Regions from separate parts of the Novosphingobium mississippiense genome, predicted to be linked through region 3. Evidence: riboswitches for the same ligand, from Rfam matches in the RefSeq annotation. Region 3 holds a riboswitch; each other region holds the start of a gene.
What was found. Region 3 has a riboswitch for cobalamin ahead of WBP06_RS18670 (TonB-dependent receptor). Riboswitches for the same ligand answer to the same signal wherever they lie in the genome.

Region 1: another riboswitch for cobalamin. It lies ahead of WBP06_RS04350 (CbtB-domain containing protein); the one in region 3 lies ahead of WBP06_RS18670 (TonB-dependent receptor).
Region 2: another riboswitch for cobalamin. It lies ahead of WBP06_RS19440 (TonB-dependent receptor); the one in region 3 lies ahead of WBP06_RS18670 (TonB-dependent receptor).

Annotation. Positions count from the first base shown of each region.
Region 1 covers NZ_CP147001.1:921,203-923,461, forward strand. Annotated here, with positions in the region: gene WBP06_RS04340 (Rieske 2Fe-2S domain-containing protein) at 1-56, opposite strand, end outside; gene WBP06_RS04345 (CbtA family protein) at 233-955, opposite strand; gene WBP06_RS04350 (CbtB-domain containing protein) at 964-1,188, opposite strand; cobalamin riboswitch at 1,224-1,369, opposite strand; gene WBP06_RS04355 (histidine phosphatase family protein) at 1,384-1,995, shown strand; gene WBP06_RS04360 (hypothetical protein) at 2,030-2,259, shown strand, end outside.
Region 2 covers NZ_CP147003.1:195,456-197,714, reverse strand. Annotated here, with positions in the region: gene WBP06_RS19445 (TonB-dependent siderophore receptor) at 1-530, opposite strand, end outside; cobalamin riboswitch at 907-1,151, shown strand; gene WBP06_RS19440 (TonB-dependent receptor) at 1,337-2,259, shown strand, end outside.
Region 3 covers NZ_CP147003.1:30,461-32,719, forward strand. Annotated here, with positions in the region: gene WBP06_RS18665 (acyl-CoA dehydrogenase) at 1-952, opposite strand, end outside; cobalamin riboswitch at 1,083-1,326, shown strand; gene WBP06_RS18670 (TonB-dependent receptor) at 1,500-2,259, shown strand, end outside.

The DNA.
Region 1 (2,259 bases), on a different replicon from region 3:
TTGGGAATCTGGGTGCTGGGGCTGTCGGTGGTGGCAATTTGCGCCGCGCCGTTCATGAATCCACTCCTGTCGTCGATTATTGGATCCAATAATCGTAAATTTGGATCCAATGTCAAGTTCGAAGGAGTCCCGCCATCTGCACCCGGCTAAACGCAAATGCCCCGCCGCGCAGTATGCGGGCGGGGCATTTGCATTGTGAGGAGGCGTCCGGGTTGTCGGCGCCCAGGCGCTGTCAGGCGTTGCGCTGTCGCTGCAGCACGCGTTCCGCCCAGAGCCCGAAGGCGAGGCCGATTGTGGCCCACAGCACCAGCTGCGTCCCCATCGATGCGACGCGGAAGTTCCACAGGAGGACGGCGGGGAAATCGCCGGGAACCTCGTCGATCACCGGCAGCAGGAACTGGCCGACGCCGACCACGCCGACATAGACAACGACCGCCAGCAGCGTCGCGTCGAAGCCGCGCCCGGGCCGCGCCATCGCGCTGCGTACGCGCGCGGCGATCACGGCGGCGCCCAGCGAAAGGGCGATCATGGCGAAATAGGCGGCGGTGCGCAGCGCCACCGTCTCATGCTTGCCCACCGCAGGCGGCGTCTGCGGATATTTCAGCGCCGGCACGATGACCACCAGCAGGAAGGTCAGCGCCGCCAGCACAAGCGCAAAGCTGCGCGGGCCAAGGTGGCTCATGCGGCCGTAGCCATAGGCGAAGACCAGCGAGAACACGCCGCCCACCGCCGCGCCGTAGAGGGCAAGCGCGGTGATCAGCCCGGCGCCTTTCTGCGTATCGCGGCTGACGAGTTCCTCTTCTTCCGGCATTCCGGGGTGATGAGTCGCGTGGCTTTCCTCATAGCCGATGGCGCGGTCAATCTGGGGTTCGGCGAAGCCACGCGCGAAAAGCGTGGCCAAAAGCGCGCCCAGGATGCCGGCAAGCATCCCGCGCCAGAGCAGGTTACGGGTCATGTGCTATCTCAGTGGCAGGGGAAGCCGAGGAGGTGGCGTCCGTCATGCACGAATTCGTGCACGTACATGCCCTGGAACAGCGCGAAGGCGCCCTGTTCGGTGCTGACGAAATAGAGGAAGATCAGGGCCAGAAGCGTGCCCAGCACGGCCCAGGGGGCGATATCCTCGATCGGGATGGCGTTGCCGCCCTGCACCGGAATGAAGGCATCGTCGAAAACTGCGGCGCTGGCCATCGTCATGCTCCTTTTGGGGATTGCGCGTCCCTTGGAAAACCTGTTGCCGGGAAGAAGGTCTGGCTCTCGACGGCGTGAATGCCATTCGATTACAGTGGCGCGACCGCGCCGGGATTACACCGGCTTCTTCGTTCCTGACCGCTGTCCCTTAGGACGCGGCGTCTTCTCCCGTCAACGATTTCAGAGCTTTTCTCCTTGGCCACCACGCTTCTGCTGATCTGTATCGCCGCTACGTCGTCCAGCCGGCAGGGTCGGTTTCCCGATCCCGGGGAGCCGCTGGACCACGGCGGGCTGCGCGATGCGGCCGGGATGGCTGTCGCCGCTCGCTTCCACGATCGCGTTCATTGCAGCCCGGCACGCGCCGCCGGAGAGACTGTTGCGGCGATGGCGCTGACGGCGAGCGTGGAGCCGGCGCTGGCGGACATCGATCATGGCGAATGGAGCGGGCTGTCCTTCGCCGGGATCGACCCGGCCGCACTGGCGACATGGCTTGCCGATCCGGCCGGCGGAGCGCCGGGCGGGGAATCGATGCCGCTGGCTTGCCAGCGCATCGGCAGGTGGATGGATGCGATCGTTGCGCAAGATGGGCCGGTCTGCGCGATCACCCACCCGATGATGGTGCGCGCGGCACTGGCCCACGCGCTGGGAATGCCGTTTTCCGCCGCGCTGGCGATCGACATCGCGCCGCTGTCCCGCACGGTGTTGTCGTTCAATCGCAGCTGGCGATTGCAGGCGCTGGAGCCGGCGATTTCCAACTCCGTTTCAGGCGCCGGTTCCGTTTTAGCTGTACGGTCGCGAACAAGGTGATAGCCTGCCCTGGCAACCTGCTAAGGAGAGCACGATGCCGCTGATCGAACGGGCCGCACGGGTACTGGCAAAGTCCAGAAGCGGAAGCGACGATTGGGATCATCTCGACACGAAAACTCAGGAAGAACTCAAGAGCACCGTGGTCGCGGTGATCAAGGCGCTTCGCGTTCCCACGCCGGGGATGTGCGCCGCCGGGCACAAGCTGTTGCTGGAGGAGGGGCACTCCGTCGGCACCAGCGATGCGCACGATGCATGGCAGGTCAT
Region 2 (2,259 bases), 160 kb from region 3:
TCCGCCTGTTTGGTCACGAGATTGATCGAGCCGCCCGGCTCCCCGCGCCCGATCAGCGCCGCAGCCGGGCCTTTCAGGACTTCGACCCGATCGATTCCGGCGGCGTCGCGCTGCCCTCCGAAACCGCGCCCCCCGTTGAAGCCGTTGACGAGGTACCCGCTCGGCATGTTCTCATCGCCGGCGAAACCACGGATCGCGAAGGAATCCCACAAGCCGCCCAGCGTGTTCTGTCGCACCACCGAGGCGTTGAGATCGAGCGCATCGGTCAGACGCTGGATGCCGTTCTGCTGCAGCGTCTCCGCCGAGATTTCCGCGATCGACTGCGGGATTTCAGAAACCGCGAAGTTCCCGCGATAGGCCTGACGCACGCCGGTGACGGTAATGGCCTCGCTGCGCTCCTCGGCGTATCCCTCCTCATCGAGCAGCGCTTCTTCGGCCAGCGCCTCGCCCGTCAGCGGGTAGGGCGCCAGGGCCAGGGCGAACGGCATGGCGCTGGCCAAAAGCCTGCGGTCCTGCGTGAAACGAAGCATGAAATCCCCACGAAGATATGTGCCAAAGAGCGCGCATCACCCTTGGTCGCGGGGGCTTCTGTCAGGGTGGTGATGATGCGTCAATGATATGTTGCATCATATCATTGTTAAGCACCGCTTTGCGCGGAATAGCAAAATTCCTTCGTTTTCCAGCAACATGACGGAAACCTATGATGCCCTTCCCGCTTCAAACATGATTGAGAATCTGGCTGCGCCTTCAGGAAGCACGCGGCGCCGATGGGCCACTGCGTAAACTCACCGTTCCGCTCGGCGGCGAACCGATGAAACGCCGGGGAAGGAAAATCGGGAATCTTCCTCGTTCGACGAGCGACTTGAATTCTCCTTTTACAGGCCATAATGACGCCTCGTCTCTGAAAAGAGACAAGATCGCGTTGGTGCTTCGAAAGAAGCTTAAAAGGGAACGCGGTGAGAGGGCTGGTCCCTTGAAGCCGAGGCTGTCCCTGCAACTGTAAGCGGTGAGCGCGATGCACATCACGCGGCGGGGCAAGGCCCCCGCACGCAGCCACTGGGCCGGACGCTAACTCCTGCGAGGCCTGGGAAGGCCGTGCATCGAGCGATGACCCGCGAGCCAGGAGACCTGCCAGCGTCCGGTCGCTCTTGCCTTGGTCCAGGGGATGGCCGCGGCACGGTGTACTCCGTCTGAGCGACGAACTTGCGGCCAGGCCGCAACGGCGGGTTTCGCCGGCCGCTCGTTCGCGCCCGGATTCCGCCGCTGCACCCGTGCGGGGGACGCCCCTCTCGCGGGACCTGTCCGTTCGACTGAGCAACGCAACGGGGGTTACATTATGAATACCATCACACTTCTTTCCGGGCTGCTGCGTGCCGGCGCATCGTTCGGCGCACTGGTGGCCGCCGCCACGTCGGCGCAGGCGCAGGACGCCGAAACGGATGCCACCGAGAGCCGCGCCGAAAGCATCGTCGTCACCGCGCGCAAGGCCGGTGTCCTGCAACTCGGCCAGACCGCCGACGCCTCCAGCCGTCTGGGGCTGACGCCCATGCAGACGCCCGCCAGCGTCGACGTCATCACCAAGGAGATGATACGCAGCCTGGGAGATCGAACCGTCGTGGCCGCCGCAGCACGCGCACCGGGCCTCATCAACAACAGTTCGGCCTTCGGCTATTCGCTCAGTTCGCGCGGCTTCACCGGGTACACGTCGGTGATGCAACTCTACGACGGGATGCGCGTCTACACGACGACCACGCAGACCTTCCCTGCCGACCCATGGATGGCCGAACGTATCGAAGTGCTGCGCGGTGCAGCCTCGGTGCTTTATGGCGAGGGCGGCATCGGCGGCGCCATCAACGTCGTGCGCAAGAAACCCAACACCGATCACTTCGAAGGCGAAGTGCGCCTCAGCGGCGGTTCCTTCGATACCTATGCGGCGGCGGGCGGCATCGGTGGACCGATCGGCGACAAGCTCTCCTACCGGGTCGACCTCAGCTACAATCGCTCTGACGGGTGGATGGAGCGCGGCCAGTCGCGCAGCCTAGCGCTTTCGGCCGCCTTGCGCTGGCAAGCGAGCGATGACCTCGTGCTGACGCTGACCCACGATCGTGCCGATCTCGACCCGACGATCTGGTACGGAACTCCGCTCCGTGACGGCAAGCTGGTGCGCGATATCCGCAAGAAGAATTACAACATCGCCGACCGTTCGCTGCGCTTCGACGATGCCTGGACCCAGGCCAAGGCCGAATGGACGCCCGCGGA
Region 3 (2,259 bases):
GCGCGCTCATCAGCATCTTCCAGCCCTGGCCCACGCGGTCCGGTCCGCCGATCACGTTGTCCAGCGGGATGAACACGTCGTGCCCCTCGTTCGGGCCGTTCTGGAAGGTCTGCATGGAAGGCACGTGACGGCGGCCGATGGTGACGCCGGGCAAATCGGTGGGGACAAGCGCCACGGTTATGCCGATATCGTCCGTTCCGCCCAGCAGGCGATCGGGGTCGTGCAGCTTGAAGGCCAGGCCAAGGATCGTCGCCACCGGGCCCAGCGTGATGTAGCGCTTGTGCCAGTTGAGGCGGATGCCGATCACCTCTTCGCCGTTCCATTCGCCCCGGCAGACCACGCCTTCGTCGATCATTGAGGCCGCGTCCGAGCCGGCCTCGGGGCTGGTGAGGCCGAAAGCGGGCACCTCGCGCCCATCGGCTAGGCGCGGCAGCCAGTATTCCTGCTGTTCCGGGGTGCCGAAGCGCAGGATCAGTTCGCCCGGCCCCAGCGAGTTGGGCACCATCGTCGTCACGGCCGTGGAGACCGAGCGGCTGGCGATCTTGCGCACGATTTCGCTATGCGCGAAGTTCGAGAAGCCCAGGCCGCCGTGCTCCTTCGGGATGATGATTCCGAAGAACTTCTCGCGCTTCAGGAAATCCCACGCTTCGGGCGGAAGGTCGCGGGTTTCCCAAGTCATCCGCCAGTCGTCGATCATCGCGCAGAGTGTGTCGACCGGGCCGTCCATGAAGGCGCACTCTTCCTCCGTCAGCGTGGCGGGCGGAACGGCCAGAAGCTGCTCCCAGTCCGGATTACCGGTGAACAGCGCGGCGTCCCACCAGGTGTTGCCGGCGTCGATCGCCTCGTTCTCGGTGGCGGACAGCGCGGGAAGCGCCGATTGCACGAGCGACAGGACCGGCCGGGTCAGGATTTCGCGGCGGGCGGCGGCGGCAAACTGGGTGGCACGCGACATCGGATGGGCTCCTTCTCCTGCCGGTCACAACGCCTGCGCATGCCGAATTGCTCCCGCGTTCGCCTTCATCCGCGCTTGCCTTGCGGTGTCCCGCGCTGTAGCCAGCCGCGGTTCGTCCATAATCGATATGGGCGGGCAAGATCGCGCCGGTGCCTCGAAAGAGGCTTAATAGGGAACGCGGTGAGAAGGGTTTTCCCTTCGAATCCGAGGCTGTCCCTGCAACTGTAAGCGGTGAGCGCGATGCATATCGCGGCAGGGCAAGGACGCCTGCCGCAGCCACTGGGCCGGACGCTAAATCATGCGGGGCCTGGGAAGGCCGTGCATCAAGCGATGACCCGTGAGCCAGGAGACCTGCCGGCGTCTGGTCGCTCTCGCTTTGGTCCAGGGGATGGCCAGGGCCCGGTATCTTTCCGTCTGAGCGACGAATGAGCGGTGAAGGCCGCATCGGTTCGCGTGACGGTCGCCCCGGGCGTCCGGCCGTTGACGCGCGCCGACCGTCGCAGACGGCACGCCTTCGCCCCCAGTCGCAGACGCCGGGGGAATACGAATGACTTTCTACATGAATGCGCTGCGCGCAGGCTTATTGGTGGGCGCCGCCTTTACCGCTGCGGCGGCCCATGCCGAAGATGCGCCTGCGGCGCCAGCCGCCGCCAGTGGCGCGGGAACCGGTGAGGCCGCCGAAATCCTCGTCTTCGGGCGTGGCGAAGCCAAGATCGGCACGGCCCACGCCGCCAGTGAGGGAACGGTAGGCGGATCGGACCTGCTGGTCCGCCCGCTGCTGCGTGTGGCAGAGCTGCTGGAAGCGGTGCCGGGCATGGTTGCCGCACAGCACTCCGGCAGCGGCAAGGCCAACCAGTACTTCCTGCGCGGCTTCAACCTAGATCACGGCACCGACTTCACGACTTATATCGATGGCGTGCAGATGAACCTGCGCACCCACGGCCACGGGCAGGGTTACCTCGACCTCAATGGTCTGATTCCGGAGATCGTCGCGCGCGAGGATTTCCGAAAGGGGCCGTACCGCGCAGACGGCGGCGATTTCGCATTGGCCGGCGCGGCCTACATGACCACGATCGACGGGTTCGAGCGCCCGTGGCTTTCGGTGGAAGGCGGATCGTACAATTCCGGCCGTCTTGCCGCCGGCGGCACGATCAAGGACCTGGGCGGCGGCGACCTTACGCTGGTCGGTCAGGCCAAGCGCTATGACGGGCCCTGGGAGGAAGCCGAACACCTGCGCCACTACGCCGGCTTCGCGAAATATGCGATGCCCTTGGGCGAAGGTACGCTTCAGGCCTCCCTCCACGCCT